One region of the Herbaspirillum sp. Her3 genome, then DNA from elsewhere that is predicted to be linked to it. Evidence: predicted binding sites of a transcription regulator. Region 1 holds the regulator's gene; each other region holds the start of a gene.
The links. Region 1 encodes sigma-54, which starts transcription at its own class of promoters, with help from an activator protein. Its sites were predicted from a motif close to TGGCANGNAANCTGCTTT; they were not measured.

Region 1 (4,247 bases):
TCTCAATTTGAGATATTTGCAATCCGTAGCGGCAGAGGAGTGATTGGCTAGGCTTGGAGGACTTCAGTCCACTCCACCTTTCATGCCTTGCCACTCGGGCGTGAGCTGCATCGAGATGCCGAGCATGTCCAGCACGCGCCCCAGCGTGTGATCCACCATCTCTTCCATGGAAGCGGGGCGCTGGTAGAAGCCGGGCAGGGGTGGGAAGATGACGCCACCCATTTCAGTGACGGCAGTCATGTTGCGCAGGTGCGCCAGGTTGAAGGGCGTCTCGCGCACCATCAGCACCAGGCGCCGGCGTTCCTTCAACACCACATCGGCGGCGCGGGTGATGAGGTTGTCGGACAGGCCATGCGCCACGGCCGCCAGCGTCTTCATCGAACAGGGCGCCACCACCATGCCGGTGGAGGCAAAGGAACCGCTGGCGATGCAGGCACCCACGTCACGCACGTTGTGTACCACATCGGCCAGGGCTTCGACATCCTTGCGCCGCATGTCCAGCTCCTGGTGGAGATTGAGCACGCCGGCTTCGGAGACCATCAGGTGCGTTTCCACCTGGCCATGTTTGCGCAGGTGTTCCAGCAGCCGCACGCCATAAATGGCGCCGGTCGCGCCGGTGATGGCAACGATCAGGCGCTGGCGGGGCTGGCCGGAGGAAGTACTCACGAAGGAATGCAGATCAGGAAGGAATCAGCCCTTGATCAGGGTCTGCAGTTCGCCCGAAGCATACATCTCGCTCATGATGTCGGAGCCGCCAATGAATTCGCCCTTCACGTACAGCTGGGGAATGGTCGGCCAGTTCGAGTATTCCTTGATGCCCTGGCGCACGTCCGGGCTTTCCAGCACGTTGACGGTGACGATGTTCTCGGCGCCGCTGGCTTTGAGCAACTGGATGGCCTTGCCGGAAAAGCCGCATTGCGGGAATTGCGCAGTGCCCTTCATGAACAGCACCACAGGGTTTTGGGTCACGGTTTCTTTGATCCAGGATTGGACGTCGCTCATGGCTATGCCTTTAAAAATGGGATTGCCGACATTATAGGGAAAAGCGGGCAGCCGCGTTGAAAACGACTGCGCGCCGGCAGTCTGCGCAATGCGGCGGAAAATTGCATAAAGGAAATAATTTATATGATATGCAAGCGCTGAGATCTGATATGAGGATGCCAGCAGAAGCCTTCAAGCGGGGCAGCGGATCAGTGCTCGCTGCAGGGGGGCAGTGGCTGTGGAAAAGTTGCCTGCGATTATCTTTTATATCTTTTCCACAGGCGTCGCCGCTTGACAGCGCGACCAATGAAAAAGGGCGCTTGCGCGCCCCTTCCTCATGAGATTCGGCTGGCGTTCTCAGCAGCCCTGTGGGCTGCGAGGCAGCTTGCCGATGGTGTCCTTGGCTTATGCCGCTCCGGCCACCGCATCGGCCGGCGCTTCATCCGGCAGGCGCTTGGCCATGGAGTGATGTTCCTGCAACTTGTCCTTGTGCTTGATGACCTGGCGATCGAGCTTGTCGATCAGCGTGTCAATGGCAGCATAGAGGTCGTGCGCAATGCTTTCTGCATGTAGATCCTTCCCCTTGATGTGGACGTTGATTTCCGCTTTTTGGCGCTTTTCCTTTTCTGTGAGTTTATCTACGCTCAGGATCACGCTGACGTCGATCACGTTGTCGAAATGGCGCTTGATACGCGAGAGCTTGCTTTGCACGTATTCCCGGATGGCGGGGGTCAGTTCGAGGTGGTGTCCACTGATGGTCAGATTCATACAAGACTCCTATCGTGAAGTCACTGGAGGTTCGTTCAAGCTATCCTTGCTGCAGCTGTACCACGGGCACGGTCTTCGTGTCGGATGGCATGGGCATCAGCGAGATGCTTGCCGGAACACAGCAACGGTACTGCAGAAAAACTGAGGAAAAACTCAGAGGGACTTGCGGAGATTGACCGGCGGAATCTTCAACACTTCGCGGTATTTGGCGACTGTGCGTCGCGCGACCACCATGCCTTGTTCTGCCAGCATATCCGCAATCTTGCTATCGGATAATGGGGTCTGCGGGTTCTCGGCTCCTATCAACTGTTTGATCAGCGCCCGTATCGCGGTGGAGGAGGCTTCGCCTCCGGTTTCAGTCGCGACGTGGCTACCGAAGAAGTACTTCAACTCAAACATGCCGTGCGGCGTGAGCATGTATTTTTGAGTTGTCACGCGAGAGATGGTGCTCTCGTGTAGACCCAGTGTATCAGCAATTTCACGCAGCACAAGGGGTCGCATGGCCACTGCCCCATGTGAAAAGAAGTTTCTTTGACGCTCCACAATAGCCTGTGCGACTCGCAAAATCGTGTCGAAACGCTGCCGCATATTCTTGATGAGCCACTTGGCTTCCTGCAGCTGCGACGACAGCGATCCCTCCCCCTTGGCCTGCTTCAGCGCACTGGCATACATCGCATTGACACGCAGCTTGGGCATGACCTCATGGTTGAGCATGACCTGCCAGCCGTTCTTTGTTTGTTTGACAATCACGTCCGGCACCACATAGTCCGAGGCATCGCGCGCGAAATCGGCGCCCGGATGCGGACGGCACTGGCGGATCACGGCCTGGGCTTCGCGCAGGTCTTCGTCATCGCAATCGAGGGCTTTCTTGATCTTGTTGAAGTCGCGCTGGGCGAACAGCGGCAGGTAATCTTCCACGATGCGCAGCGCCAGCTTGCGCGTGACGAAGGGGATCTTGGGCAGGCGCCGGATCTGCAGGGCCAGGCATTCACCGGCACTGCGCGCACCGACGCCGGCCGGGTCCAGGCTCTGCAGCAGCTTCAGGGAAATCGACAGCTCTTCCATGTCGATGCCCAGTTCTTCGGGCAGGCGCGCGAGGATGTCTTCCAGGGGCTCTTCGAGATAGCCGCTCTCGTCGAGCGCATCGGTGAGCAGCTCCAGCAGGGCGCGGTCGCGCTGGGTGCGTGCGGTCACGCGGATCTGTTCCAGCAGGTGCTCGCGCAGGGTCAGTTCATGGGCTTCGAGTTGCGGGCGGGCGTCGTCGTCGTCGGGCGACTTGCCGCTGCGGGCCACGTCGTCGAAGCTCCAGTCGGCGTCACCGGTGACGCCGTTGTCGGGATTGTTGTCCTGGTAGTCAAAACTGGAATCGCCATCGGCGGCGGCCGGCGCCGGTTCGGCGCTGCCTTCGCCCGAGGTATCCGCCACGCCGCTGGAGGGAGAGCTGGAGACGGCGCCATCGGCCAGCAGGCGCACCGAATTGTCGAGCGCATCGTCGAGGCGCTCCAGCAAGGGATTGTCCGAGAGGATCTGTTCCAGTTCCTGGTGCAGTTCCAGCGTCGACAGCTGCAACAGTCTGATCGACTGCTGCAGTTGCGGCGTCAATGCGAGGTGCTGCGAGGTACGTAACTGGAGAGACTGTTTCATCTGTCTTTCTGGAAGCGGCGTGGTCCGCTGGTTGCACTGCCTGTCGTTGCGTCAGTAGGTTGACCTGCTTACATGCGGAAGTGTTCGCCCAGATACACGCGGCGCACCGATTCGTTGGCGATGATCTCTTCCGGACTGCCGCTGGCCAGCACCGTGCCCTGGTTGATGATGTAGGCGCGGTCGCAGATGCCCAGCGTCTCGCGCACGTTGTGGTCGGTGATGAGCACGCCGATGCCGCGTTCCTTCAGGAAGCGCACGATGCGCTGAATCTCGATCACGGCAATCGGGTCGATACCGGCAAAGGGTTCATCGAGCAGCACGAAGCGCGGATCGGTGGCCAGTGCGCGGGCGATTTCCACGCGGCGGCGCTCACCGCCGGAGAGCGACAAGGCCTGGCTCTCGCGCAGCTTCTCGATCTGCAGTTCATGCAGCAGGTTGTTGAGGCGGCCCTCGACTTCATCGCGCGAGAGCGGCTTGCCTTCTTCACGGCGCAGTTCCAGCACCGCGCGGATATTGTCTTCCACCGTCAGCTTGCGGAACACCGAGGCTTCCTGCGGCAGATAGGACAAGCCCATGGTGGCACGCTTGTGGATGGGCATGCGTGAAATGGCGGTGTCGTCCAGCGCGATCTCGCCGCCATCGGAAGGCACCAGGCCCACGATCATGTAGAACGAGGTGGTCTTGCCGGCACCATTGGGGCCGAGCAGTCCGACCACTTCACCGCTGCGCACTTCCATCGAGACGTCGCGCACCACCTGGCGCGCGCCATAACTTTTCTTCAGGCCGCGAACGACCAGCGAGCTGGCGGTCATCGTTACTGGTCCTTTCCGGTCTGGCGACGCGGTGCAGGCTGC
Region 2 (4,247 bases), 1.0 Mb from region 1:
GTCGGCCAGCGCTTGTGCGGCATTGTGGACGATGTTCAGGACCGCCTGGATCAGCTGTTCCTTGTCGCCCCGGAATTCGGGAATGGACAGGTCATAGTCGCGCTTGATGGTCAGCCCCTGCGGAAACTCGGCCATCACCAGGCTACGCACGCGTTCACAGACTTCGTGGATGTTGACGTCGCCGACGATGTGGGGATGGCGGTGCGGTGCCAGCAGGCGGTCCACCAGCGTTTGCAGGCGGTCGGCTTCCTTGATGATGACCTGGGTGTATTCGCGCAATTCCTTCAGGTGGCGCTCGGGCAGCTCCAGCTCCAGCAACTGCGCTGCGCCACGGATACCGCCCAGCGGATTCTTGATCTCGTGGGCCAGGTTGCGGATCAGCTCCTTGTTGGCCTGGCTCTGGTCGAACATGCGTTCTTCGCGGTCCAGCTTGAGTTGCTGGACGTTCTCGCGCAGCTCCAGCAGCACCGGCCAGTCGATGCTGTCGAGCGGCGTGACGATGGTGTGGACCTGCAGTGGCTCGCGGTTGGCGCGTTCCAGCACCAGGTCCAGGCGCTTGTCGGCGAACTGGTGTTCGATGGCCTGGTAGAACAGCGCGGTCAGCTCCTTGCCATTGAGGAAGAGCTCCGACAGCTTCTGTTGCGAGAGTACCTTGAAGGAGCTCTCCAGCAGGTTCTCGGCAGCGGCGTTGGCATAGACGATGCCGCCGTTGGCGTCGAGGATGATCACGGCCGAGGCCAGCAGGTCGAGGCCATCGAGGGAAGGAAGCGGTGTCTTCATGGGAGGATTCGTGATGCCTGGGGTCATGTCTTCTTGCTCGGTCTTGCGCAGTCGTTGATCCATACTGACTAGCAATTTTCGGGCGCACTGCGTGCTGAGATCGGCCGCACCGCGCATAAAAAAAGGGGAAGCAAGCTTCCCCTTTTTCTCCTGATACGGATTCGATTACAGCGAGTAGTACATGTCGAATTCGATCGGGTGCGTGGTCATGCGGAAGCGTTGGACTTCCTGCATCTTCAGATCGATGTAGGCATCGATCATGCTGTCGGTGAAGACGCCGCCACGGGTCAGGAACTCGCGGTCCTTGTCCAGGTGTTCCAGGGCTTCGTCCAGCGAGGCGCAGACGGTCGGGATCAGCTTGTCTTCTTCCGGCGGCAGGTGGTACAGGTCCTTGGTGGCAGCTTCGCCCGGGTGGATCTTGTTCTGCACGCCATCCAGACCGGCCATCAGCAGGGCCGAGAAGCACAGGTACGGGTTGGCCAGGGGATCCGGGAAACGGGTCTCGATGCGGCGGCCCTTCGGGTTGGCCACGTGCGGGATACGGATCGAAGCGGAACGGTTGCGGGCCGAGTAGGCCAGCTTGACCGGTGCTTCAAAGCCGGGGACCAGACGCTTGTACGAGTTGGTGCCAGGGTTGGTGATGGCGTTCAATGCCTTGGCGTGCTTGATGATGCCGCCGATGTAGTACAGCGCGAACTCGGACAGGCCGGCATAGCCGTCGCCAGCGAACAGGTTCTTGCCATCCTTCCACACGGACTGGTGCACGTGCATGCCGGAGCCGTTGTCGCCGACCAGGGGCTTGGGCATGAAGGTAGCGGTCTTGCCGTAGGTGTGGGCGACGTTCCAGATCACGTACTTCAGGGTCTGGGTCCAGTCAGCGCGCTCGACCAGGGTCGAGAACTTGGTGCCCAGTTCGTTCTGGCCAGCGCCGGCCACTTCGTGGTGGTGCACTTCGACGGGGATGCCCATGGATTCCAGGATCAGGGACATTTCCGAACGCATGTCCTGGAAGCTGTCGACCGGGGGAACCGGGAAGTAGCCGCCCTTGACGGTCGGACGGTGGCCGGAGTTGCCGCCTTCGATCTCGGCGCCGGTGCTCCAGGAAGCTTCTTCGGAGTCGATCTTGACGAAGGAACCGGACATGTCCGCGCCCCAGCGCACGCCGTCGAAGATGAAGAATTCGGGTTCCGGACCGAAGTAGGCGGTGTCGCCCAGGCCGGAGGACTTCAGGTAGGCTTCAGCGCGCTTGGCGATGGAGCGCGGGTCACGGTCGTAGCCCTTGCCGTCGGACGGCTCGATCACGTCACATTGCATGAAGAGGGTGGTCTCTTCCATGAACGGGTCGATGTTGGCGGTGTTCGGGTCCGGGATCAGCAGCATGTCGGAGGCTTCGATACCCTTCCAGCCGGCGATCGACGAACCGTCGAAGGCGTGACCGGATTCGAACTTGTCGATGTCGAAATGCGAAACCGGCACGGTCACGTGCTGTTCCTTGCCACGGGTGTCAGCGAAACGGAAGTCGACAAACTTGACTTCGTTGTCCTTGACCATCTTCAAAACCTCTGCGGCCGTCCTTGCCATGCGAATCTCCTAAAACGAGGAAGTAGTATAAATTGGGTTGTTGAGCCGTTTTCTGCGACTGGATCTTTGCATTTGATACAACGGTCTTGCGCCGAACTCAGTCGCGGATGATAGCAGATTCCATGCCACCAACCTTTCAGGTGCGCCAATAATGGAATATTTTAGGGAGGCTGCGGCAGACGGGGCGTTGAGCGCGGTGCAGAGGGACTGCCAGCACGCATTATTTTAGTGCGATACGGCGAAAATGCACCGCAATAATGCATATCTTCAGCACAAGAGCTGAATTGCACCAATAAAGAGCATGCGCCATCTTGGGGCGGGCTTGCCCCGGATGAAGCAGCCTGCACCGGCTTGGGAAGATAGCCTAATTGTTTATATTGTTTAAAATCAGCGCTGCTGCGCCACACCGATTTTGCCGGACTTCACCGACATTCCGACCACTCCTCGCCCTTTAGAGACTTTCCCATGAGCAACAACTCCATTCTCAGCACCGCCACCCAACGTGCCGCCGACGGCCAACTGCCTTATGCCGGTGCCGTGACGCCCCAGGAAGCGCTGGCGCTGCTGCAGTCCGATCCCGCCATCAAGCTGGTCGACGTGCGCACCCGCGCCGAGCGCGACTGGGTGGGCGTGGTCCAGATTCCGGCCGCGCAGCACCTGGCGGTGCAATGGAATCTCTACCCCGAGGGCAAACCCAACCCGCAATTCCTGGAACAACTGAATGAGGTCGCCCAGCCGGGCGAGGTACTGCTGTTCCTGTGCCGCTCGGGCGTGCGTTCCAAGCATGCGGCCAAGCTCGCCACCGAGCACGGTTACACCCGCTGCTTCGACATCCTCGAGGGCTTCGAAGGCAACAAGGACGCCAACGGTCACCGCAAGACCATCGAAGGCTGGTGCAAGGCCGGCCTGCCCTGGACCGGCGCCTGAAGGCGGCGCGCGCCCTCAGCCCTGCAGGCTGCGCGCCTGCAGGGCGCTGGCCAGCGACTGCAGCAAGAGGCTGATGGCTTCCAGGCCGCCGGCATCGGCGCGCAGCGCTTCTTCCACACAATCGAGCAAGGCCACGATCTCCTGCCGCCCCATGGTCAGGGCGGCCCCCTTCATGCGGTGCGCCAGCTGCGCCATGCGCGCGCGGTCTGCCGCCAGGCTGGCCTGTTCCAGCGCCTGCAGGTCGTGCAGCGTGGTCTGCAGGAAGAGCCGGTCGAGGTCGCGGCTGTGCTCCTCTTGCGGCGTGGCGGCGTCGCCCTCGTCCTCACTGTCGTGATCGCACCAGAGCACCAGCAGACGGCGGATGGCCTGGGTCTGCAAGGGCTTGCCCAGCATGCCATCCATGCCGCTGTCCAGGCAGCGCTGCACGTGCAGGGCGTCGGTCTCGGCCGAAATGCCGATCAGGGGCGTGTAGGGACGATGGCGGTCCTGCTGCTCCAGGCGGCGCACCTGGCGCGCCACTTCCTGGCCCGGCATGTCCGGCAGGAAGCAATCGAGCAGTACCAATCCATACGGCCGGGCCTGGATGGCAGCCAGGGCGCTGCTGCCATCGGCCACGCAATCGACCTGGCAGCCCAGCCTCTGCAGGCGGTTCTGGATGGCGTAGCGAATGGTGGCCGAATCATCGACCAGCAGCACGCCGGTTTGATTCGGATGGGGCATTGCGCTTTCCCTCTGGTGCGGCATTTACAGCTCCTTGATCTGGTATTCGATCTTGAACAATTCGTGGTCGCTGCGTACGCCCAGCTTGCGGAAGGCCGACTGCTTCTGTCCGCTGATGGTCTTGACGCTGCGGGCGAATTTTTCGGCGATCTCGGTGACGGACATGCCATCGAGGCAGCAACGCAGGACCTCCCGCTCACGCGGCGACAGGCTGGGCATGTCCGAGAGCGTATCGGAGG
Region 3 (4,247 bases), 2.4 Mb from region 1:
GCCATGGACAAGCTGGGCCTGCCCCGTTCCAACATCCTGGCCTATACCATGCCCGGCTTTGCCACCAGCAGCCGCACGCTGGTGCAGGCGCATCAACTGATGGCACAGGTCGGCTGCTCGGCGCAGGAAATCGATATTCGCCCCAGCTGCGAACAGATGCTGAGGGATCTGGGCCACCCGTATTCGCGCGGCGAGCCGGTCTATGACATCACCTTCGAAAACGTGCAGGCCGGTGAACGCACCAATCACCTGTTCCGCCTGGCCAACCATCATGGCGCCATCGTGATCGGTACCGGCGATCTGTCCGAACTGGCGCTGGGATGGTGCACCTATGGCGTGGGCGACCACATGTCGCACTACAACGTCAATGCCAGCGTACCCAAGACCCTCATCACCCACCTGGTGCGCTGGGTGGCCGAATCCGGTTCGCTGGAACTGAAGCAGCCGGAAGTGCTGATCCACATCCTGGAAACCGAGATCAGCCCGGAGCTGGTGCCGGGCGCATCGGACGGCGAACCGGGTCAGCGCACCCAGGACTTCATCGGTCCCTACGAGCTGCAGGATTTCAACCTGTACTACATCCTGCGCTATGGTTTCACTCCGGCCAAGGTGGCTTTCCTGGCCCACAGCGCCTGGCAGGACCGCACGCTCGGCCACTGGCCGGAGGGTTTGTACGGCGCGCGCAACCAGTACAGCTTGTCGCAGATCAAGAAGAACCTGGGCATCTTCGTCTATCGCTTTTTCAAGACCAGCCAGTTCAAGCGCTCCTGTGTGCCCAATGCACCCAAGGTCGGCACCGGTGGCTCGCTCTCGCCGCGCGGGGATTGGCGTGCGCCCAGTGATGGCGAGGCCACCGTGTGGCTCAAGGATCTGGAGCGTATTCCCGATCTGGACGGCTGAAAGCGGCTTTTTATGGTCCAGCTTGTCCAATAAGGTTGAAAGCTGTCCAAGCCTGATTGACAATGTGCAAGTGGGCAAGGCGCCGCGGCCCTGCCAGTAAAATAACAACAATTGCTTTATCCGCTATTCAACAGATCGTTTCTTTACGACATACCAAGAGAGGAATTGCCATGAAACAAGTGACCGCCATCATCAAACCGTTCAAGCTGGACGAGGTGCGTGAATCCCTCGCCGAAGTCGGCGTCACGGGCCTGACGGTCACCGAAGTGAAAGGCTTCGGTCGCCAGAAGGGCCACACCGAACTCTATCGCGGTGCCGAATACGTGGTCGACTTCCTGCCCAAGGTCAAGATCGAGGTCGTGGTGGATGACAATGTGGTCGAGCAGGCCGTGGATGCCATCATCAAGGCCGCCCGCACCGGCAAGATCGGCGACGGCAAGATCTTCGTGCAGGAAGTGGAGCAGGTGATCCGTATCCGTACCGGCGAAACCGGCCCGGATGCCGTCTGATCCAGACCTGCTGAGCGCATTGCGAGAAACCGGCCGCTGGCCGGTTTTTTTACGTCCATTGTCCGCTGCAGAGGTGTTGCAAGGTGTTGCCCGGCACTGTCCCAGGCTGCGCCAGACTGACACAGCGTGACAATGTGGTCGCCCCGGGATCCGCGTCAGGCGGGCCTTTCCCGGCTGGCATGCGATTTGCCACCTGAAGGGATGAACGTCCGCTGCGGCCAAGATCGCGGCGGGATTTCAACCATAACCCGAACGGAGACGACATGAACCTGGCAGACATCAGCAAACTCGGCGTACGCGACCCCTTCAAGCAACGCTACGACAACTTCATCGGTGGCAAATTCGTGCCGCCGGTCAAGGGGGAATACTTCGAGAACATCAGCCCGGTGATCGGACGCGCCTTCTGTGAAGTGGCCCGTTCCAGCGCCGAAGACGTGGAACTGGCACTGGATGCCGCGCACGCCGCCAAGAAGAGCTGGGGCAAGACGTCCCCCACCGAGCGCGCCAATATGCTGTTGAAGATCGCCGACCGCATGGAAGCCAACCTGGAGCTGCTGGCCACCGCCGAAACCCTGGACAATGGCAAGCCCATCCGCGAGACCATGGCCGCCGACATCCCGCTGGCCATCGATCACTTCCGCTATTTCGCCGCCGCCGTGCGCACCCAGGAAGGCAGCATCTGCCCCATCGACAACGACACCTACGCCTACCACTTCCATGAGCCGCTGGGCGTGGTTGGCCAGATCATTCCCTGGAACTTCCCCATCCTGATGGCGGTGTGGAAGCTGGCCCCGGCGCTGGCCGCAGGCAACTGCGTAGTGTTGAAGCCTGCTGAACAGACCCCGGCGTCCATCATGGTGCTCATCGAACTCATCGCCGACCTGATCCCGCCCGGCGTGATCAACATCGTACAGGGCTTCGGCGTGGAAGCCGGCAAGCCGCTGGCCTCCAACAAGCGCATCGCCAAGATCGCCTTCACCGGCGAGACCACCACTGGCCGCCTGATCATGCAATACGCTTCGCAGAACCTGATCCCGGTGACCCTGGAGCTGGGCGGCAAGTCGCCCAACATCTTCTTTGCCGACGTGCTGGACAAGGATGACGAGTTCTTCGACAAGGCCCTGGAAGGCTTCGCCATGTTCGCGCTGAACCAGGGTGAAGTCTGCACCTGCCCCTCGCGCGTGCTGGTGCAGGAATCGATCTATGACCGCTTCATCGAGCGTGCCTTGAAGCGCGTGGCCGCCATCAAGCAGGGCAACCCGCTGGACAAGAGCACCATGATCGGCGCGCAAGCCTCCCAAGAACAGCTGGAAAAGATCCTCTCCTACATCGACATCGGCAAGCAGGAGGGCGCCAAGGTACTGGCCGGCGGCGGACGCGAAGAACTCGGCGGTGACCTGGCCTCGGGCTACTACGTCAAGCCGACGGTCTTCCAGGGCAACAACAAGATGCGCATCTTCCAGGAAGAAATCTTCGGCCCCGTGGTCTCGGTGACCACCTTCAAGGATGAGGAAGAAGCCCTGGCCATCGCCAATGACACCCTGTACGGCCTGGGCGCTGGTCTCTGGACCCGCGAGGGCACCCGTGCCTTCCGCATGGGCCGCGAAATCCAGGCCGGCCGCGTGTGGACCAACTGCTATCACCTGTATCCGGCGCATGCAGCCTTCGGCGGCTACAAGCAATCCGGCATCGGCCGCGAGAACCACAAGATGATGCTGGACCACTACCAGCAGACCAAGAACCTGCTGGTCAGCTACAGCCCCAAGGCGCTGGGCTTCTTCTGATCGCGTGATCCTTGTTTGACTCCTTGCAGCAAGGCAGCTTCGGCGCCGGTCCGCTTCCCGCGGCCGGCGCCGCTTTTATGGCAGATCCAACAGGAGAGCGGCGATGAATGCATTGCCCAGGGTGACGGCCACCGAGGCCACGGTGGACTTGCTGCGCCAGTTGAAGGCGCGGCATGGCGAATTGATCTTCTTCCAGTCCGGTGGCTGCTGCGATGGCAGTGCGCCGATGTGCTATCCGGCCGGCGACTTCACGCTGGGCGATACCGACGTGCATCTCGGCGAGATCGATGGCGTGCCGTTCTACATCGGTGCCGACCAGTTCGACTACTGGAAGCACACGCAACTGATCATCGATGTGGTCAATGGCAACGGCGGCATGTTCTCGCTGGAAAACGGCAGCGGCAAGCGCTTCCTGACGCGCTCGCGGCTGTTCACCGATGAGGAATATGACAGCCTGGCCCCGCTCAGTGCCCGCGTGACTTGAAGCGGCGATAGAGCGTATTGCGCGACACCCCCAGCGCCTTGGCGGCGGCACTGACGTTGCCGTCATGGCTGCGCAGGGCGCGCTCGATGGCGGCCCATTCGCTGTCGTGCATGGACAGCGATTTTTCGCGTTTTTCTTCATAGGCCGTTTGGGCAGGCATCGCGCAAGCCGCCTGCACCGGCGCTGCCTCTTCCAAAAAGTCATCTGGCAGGTGTTCGACGCCAATCCAGGCCTCACCCTCGGCCATGGCCAGCGCCGTGCGGATCAGGTTGGACAGTTGCCGCAGGTTGCCCGGCCAGCGGCTGGCCTGCAGCAGCGCCTGGGCCTGGGCATCAAAACGCGGCGCATCGGGGCCGCCTTCCTGCTCCAGGATGCGTTCGATCAGGCGGGCCAGGTCGCTGCGCTCGCGCAAGGCAGGCAGCTTCACCTGCAGGCCATTGATGCGGTAGTACAGGTCTTCGCGGAAGGTATGGCGCGCGGCCATTTCGCGTAGTGGCTGGTTGGTCGCGCAGACCAGCGCAAAGTCCACCGGGATGACGCGCTGGCTGCCCAGCGGCGTCACGGCGCGTT
Region 4 (4,247 bases), 590 kb from region 1:
AGCAGCGCGGCACCTGTGGTGCAACTCTCTCCCGGGCTTTTGTCCCGCCGTGTAACCTCGACCGAGGTCGCCGGCTCTCGGACCAGTCATCTGCCTGCGGCAGACCGGAACCCTAGCCAGCTATTTGAACTACCTGTGCAGCCGTTGGATGATCCACTCACTCAGATCATCGATGCGGGCTGCTCTGCATTGATGTGGATTTCAGCAAATTCCATACCATCACTGTCTGCGCCGCAGCCAATGCACGGCGTGCGCTAGGACCTCGATGAGCAACAGTGAAGTGCGCATCCGGCCACACAGCGGCAGCGCTTGCGTAGCCTCGGTGGAAAAAGCGATGGGAAAAACGGCGGCGCTGCTTGATCGGGTCATGGGCATGGTCTACTCCTGCGAACATGGCCTGGCCGTCCAGGATGGTTGTCGAAGCCTGCGCTGCTGCCACTGCTCCGACCCAAGTCGTCTTGGCTCGCCCTATGCGAGAACGACGATCTTGTATGCAAGTTCCAGGCCAAGTCTTCCAGGATCAGGCCATACGGCGCAAAACCGCTCCACTACTGGATTCCGGCGGAACGACCCAATCGCAGCAGAGCACGCGAGCGCAAGCATGGTGCACGCTGGCACCGATTTGGCGCGCGATGGCTGCGCCATCGCCGCGCATTTGAGCCACGCCGAAAGACCTTCTGAGCGGTCCGCTATTAATAGCGAAATCGAGGTTCAGGCATCGTAAAGGCATCACGATCGGATTGGCATGAACCTTGCTGAAAAGCGAGCGGGAGCCGGCGAGTCCGGTCTTGAGTCAGCACAATTTGCAATGGACAGCTAGGGTTCCGGTTCGCTGGTGCGGATGTCTGGTCCGAGAGCAGTCGACCTCGCAAGGGGTTACACGGCGGGAGAAAAGCCCGGGAGATGACGCGATCGCAAGAGCGCGCCGCTCCCGGGCTTTTTTTCCAATAAACCCTTCGAGGACCCTACGCCGTGTACAACATTTCCCGAATCCTTGGTGGCGCTGCCATCGCCCTGGCCGCCTTCACAGGCGCGCTCTCATCCGCCCACGCTGCACCCCGCACCGATTTCAAGGTCTGTACGTCCATCTACGCCGGCTGGATGCCCTGGGGCGAAGCCCAGGCACAAGGCATCCTGGCCAAGTGGGGCAAGAAGTACGGCATCACCATCAGTGCCGTGCAACTGAACGACTACGTGGAATCGATCAACCAGTACACCGCCGGCAAGTTCGACGGCTGCACCATGACCAACATGGATGCGCTCACCATTCCCGCAGCCGGTGGCGTGGACTCCACGGCCCTGATCGTGGGCGACTATTCCAACGGCAACGACGGCATCGTCCTGAAGGGGAAGAACAAGAAGCTGGCCGACATCAAGGGCCAGTCGGTGCAGCTGGTGGAATTCTCGGTCTCGCACTACCTGCTGGCGCGCGCGCTGGAAACGGCCGGCCTGCGCGAGCGTGACGTCAAGGTGGTCAACACCAGCGACGCCGACATCACCGCTGCCTTCGCCACCCCTGCCGTCACCAGCACGGTGACCTGGAACCCGATGCTGTCCTCCATTGCGGCCTCGCCGGATGTTTCGCTGGTCTATACCTCCAAACAACTGCCCGGCGAAATCATGGACCTGATGGTGGTCAACACCAAGACCCTGCAGGAGAACCCTGCCTTCGGCAAGGCACTCACCGGCGCCTGGTACGAAATGATGTCCATCATGACCGCCAAGGATGAACGCGCCACCCGCGCGCTGACCGCCATGGGCAAGGCTTCCGGCACCGATCTGGCAGGATTCCAGTCGCAGCTGGCGGCCACGGCCATGTTCTACCAGCCCAAGGCGGCGCTGGAGTTTTCCACCAAGAAGGAACTGCCCGGCATCATGGGCCGCATCGCCAAGTTCAGCTTTGACCACGGCATCCTCGGTCCCAACGTCAAGAGTGCCGATGGCATCGGCATCGCCTTCGATGGCAACGTGGTGATCGGCGACAAGAAGAACGTCAAGCTGCGCTTCGATCCGACCTACATGAAGATGGCGGCCGACGGAAAACTCTAAGTTTTTCGCGCGCATGCGCCTGTAGTTCCCACACTACCTGCATCACAAACGACTTGCGCGGGTCCGGCAACGGACCCGCCTGGCCCTGCTCGTCCCTTGCTTTCACAACGATACAGTTCAACCCACGGAGAGAACCTTGACTACCTACACCGCTTCCCTGTCGCGCCTGCACGCCCGCTATGCCCTGGGCACCTGCGCTGCCGCCCTCGCCTCCCTGCTGGCCTGCGCGCCGGCGCTGGCCGACGATGCCGCCCCGGCTGCCACCGCCGAACCGGCCGGTCCCTGGACCATCACCAAGCACATCGACCTGGCCTCGCGCTACGTGCTGCGCGGTGTCACCACCACCTACGGCAACGGCCAGCCGCTGGGCAATGCCGGCGCCGACGCCCCCGAATCGGACCAGCCCGCGCTGCAATGGGGCATCGATTTCGTCCACAGCAGCGGCTGGAGCTTTGGCTACTGGGCCTCCACCATCAACTATTCGTACAAGCAGCTGGGCAATTCCTACAGTGACCGCAGCATCACCGAGTTCCAGAAACCGCGCTCGGTCGAAAACGATCTCTACTTCGCCTATGCCGGCAACATCACCGGCGACCTCGGCTATACCCTGGGCATGACCGGCTACTACTATGCCAACGGCAGCCATGCCAATGCTCTCGAAACCAAGGCCGGCCTGACCTGGGGCGCACTGTCCTTCACTGCGCAGACGCTGCTCAACGACGTGGTGTGGGGCAACAAGGGGGACACCTACTGGTCCCTGGTCTACACCAAGCCGCTGCCTTACGACATCACCTTCACCAGCACGCTGGGCGCCTACACTTACCACCGCGAAGGCAAGTACCTCGGCACCCGCGATACCGCTACCGGCACGGCCTGCGCCGCCGGAGAGGCGTTCGTGGTCAACGGCTGCTTTGCCGGCAACGGCCCCAGCAGCGGCGGCCTGCGCCACCTGACGCTGGGCCTGTCGGCGCCCTTCCCGAATTCGTCCATCACCTGGTCGCTGCAGGCCATCCTGGGCGGTTACAACCGCTTTGATGTCAAGCAGGGCAACCAGCTGGTGGGGATGCTGAGTCTGGGATTCTGAAGGCCAGGACGCTCTGATAGCTCAAAGGCTCAAGATGAAATGGAAGCATGACCTTGCCATTGCCGGGGTGATGCTTCCCTCCTCAAAATCACCGGCAGCGTCTGGTCAACCCGGCTTGAATGCCAGTGCCATCGGCGCTTGTGGCCTAACTGTTTTCAAGGCGGGGCCGGCAGACTCCAGATGATCAACACCGGATGACGCATCAGGCAATTTGAACATGGCCACTGTTTCCACCAACGATCTCACTTGCTGATTCAAAACGTCAGCAGAGGCCGCCATCTCTTCTACCATGGCGGCATTCTCCTGCGTCGCCTGATCCATCTGGATGACCGCTTTGCCGACCTGTGAAACCCCTGCACTTTGTTCTTTACCGGCAGTGCTGATGTCCATCATGATTTCCGATGCATGGCGAATGGCAGACACGATCTCGTTCATTGTATTGCCGGCCCGATCGACCAGGAGCGCCCCCTGCGTGACGCGTTCGACACTGGACGTGATGAGTTCCTTGATTTCTTTCGCGGCGCCCGAGCTACGCTGTGCCAGCGAACGCACCTCCGAGGCCACCACGGCAAAGCCTCTTCCCTGTTCCCCAGCGCGGGCCGCTTCCACCGCCGCATTGAGTGCCAGAATATTGGTCTGGAATGCGATGCCATCGATGACACCGATAATTTCATTCACCTTGCTGCTGCTTTCGTTGATGGCTCTCATCGTCATGACCACTTCAGCGACCAGTTCACTGCCTTCGGAGGCAACTGTCGCGGCCGTGCGCGCCAACTGACTGGCCTGTTCCGTATTGTCCGCGTTCTGTTTGACCGTAGAGCCCAGCTCTTCCATGGCAGCCGCAGTCTCTTCCAATACGCCGGCTTGTTCTTCGGTACGCGCGGAAAGCTCATTGTTGCTGGCCGCGATCTGAGCGCTGCCATCGGCAACGACCTGCGCGCTCTGTCTGACCGCGCTGACCGTGGTGACCAGACTCTGTTGCATACGCTGGAGGGCGTGCAACAAGATACCTATCTCGTCCCTGGATTCGAACACGATAGAATTGCCCAAATTGCCGTCAGCAACGGTATCTGCGACCTCAACTGCGTAGGCAATCGGGCCGGTGATGCTGCGC

Region 2: a site for sigma-54 is predicted at 2,472-2,489, ahead of glnA (type I glutamate--ammonia ligase). Genes of this name have one in related genera too.
Region 3: a site for sigma-54 is predicted at 1,585-1,602, ahead of adh (aldehyde dehydrogenase). Genes of this name have one in related genera too.
Region 4: a site for sigma-54 is predicted at 2,076-2,093, ahead of ACVC5H_RS02395 (TorF family putative porin). Genes of this name have one in related genera too.

The regions. Positions count from the first base shown of each region.
Region 1 is NZ_CM176328.1:1,108,722-1,112,968, forward strand. Features, by position in the region: gene ACVC5H_RS05085 (UbiX family flavin prenyltransferase) at 64-666, opposite strand; gene grxD (Grx4 family monothiol glutaredoxin) at 691-1,002, opposite strand; gene hpf (ribosome hibernation-promoting factor, HPF/YfiA family) at 1,387-1,749, opposite strand; gene ACVC5H_RS05100 (RNA polymerase factor sigma-54) at 1,903-3,393, opposite strand; gene lptB (LPS export ABC transporter ATP-binding protein) at 3,462-4,205, opposite strand; gene lptA (lipopolysaccharide transport periplasmic protein LptA) at 4,208-4,247, opposite strand, start outside.
Region 2 is NZ_CM176328.1:2,114,783-2,119,029, reverse strand. Features, by position in the region: gene glnL (nitrogen regulation protein NR(II)) at 1-780, opposite strand, end outside; gene glnA (type I glutamate--ammonia ligase) at 946-2,361, opposite strand; gene ACVC5H_RS09735 (rhodanese-like domain-containing protein) at 2,827-3,288, shown strand; gene ACVC5H_RS09730 (response regulator) at 3,304-4,008, opposite strand; gene ACVC5H_RS09725 (response regulator transcription factor) at 4,033-4,247, opposite strand, start outside.
Region 3 is NZ_CM176328.1:3,497,504-3,501,750, reverse strand. Features, by position in the region: gene ACVC5H_RS15985 (NAD(+) synthase) at 1-900, shown strand, start outside; gene ACVC5H_RS15980 (P-II family nitrogen regulator) at 1,071-1,409, shown strand; gene adh (aldehyde dehydrogenase) at 1,673-3,193, shown strand; gene ACVC5H_RS15970 (DUF779 domain-containing protein) at 3,297-3,677, shown strand; gene ACVC5H_RS15965 (sigma-54-dependent Fis family transcriptional regulator) at 3,658-4,247, opposite strand, start outside.
Region 4 is NZ_CM176328.1:520,530-524,776, reverse strand. Features, by position in the region: guanidine-I (ykkC/yxkD leader) riboswitch at 27-127, opposite strand; gene ACVC5H_RS02405 (hypothetical protein) at 266-724, shown strand; guanidine-I (ykkC/yxkD leader) riboswitch at 806-905, shown strand; gene ACVC5H_RS02400 (putative urea ABC transporter substrate-binding protein) at 973-2,049, shown strand; gene ACVC5H_RS02395 (TorF family putative porin) at 2,186-3,133, shown strand; gene ACVC5H_RS02390 (methyl-accepting chemotaxis protein) at 3,239-4,247, opposite strand, start outside.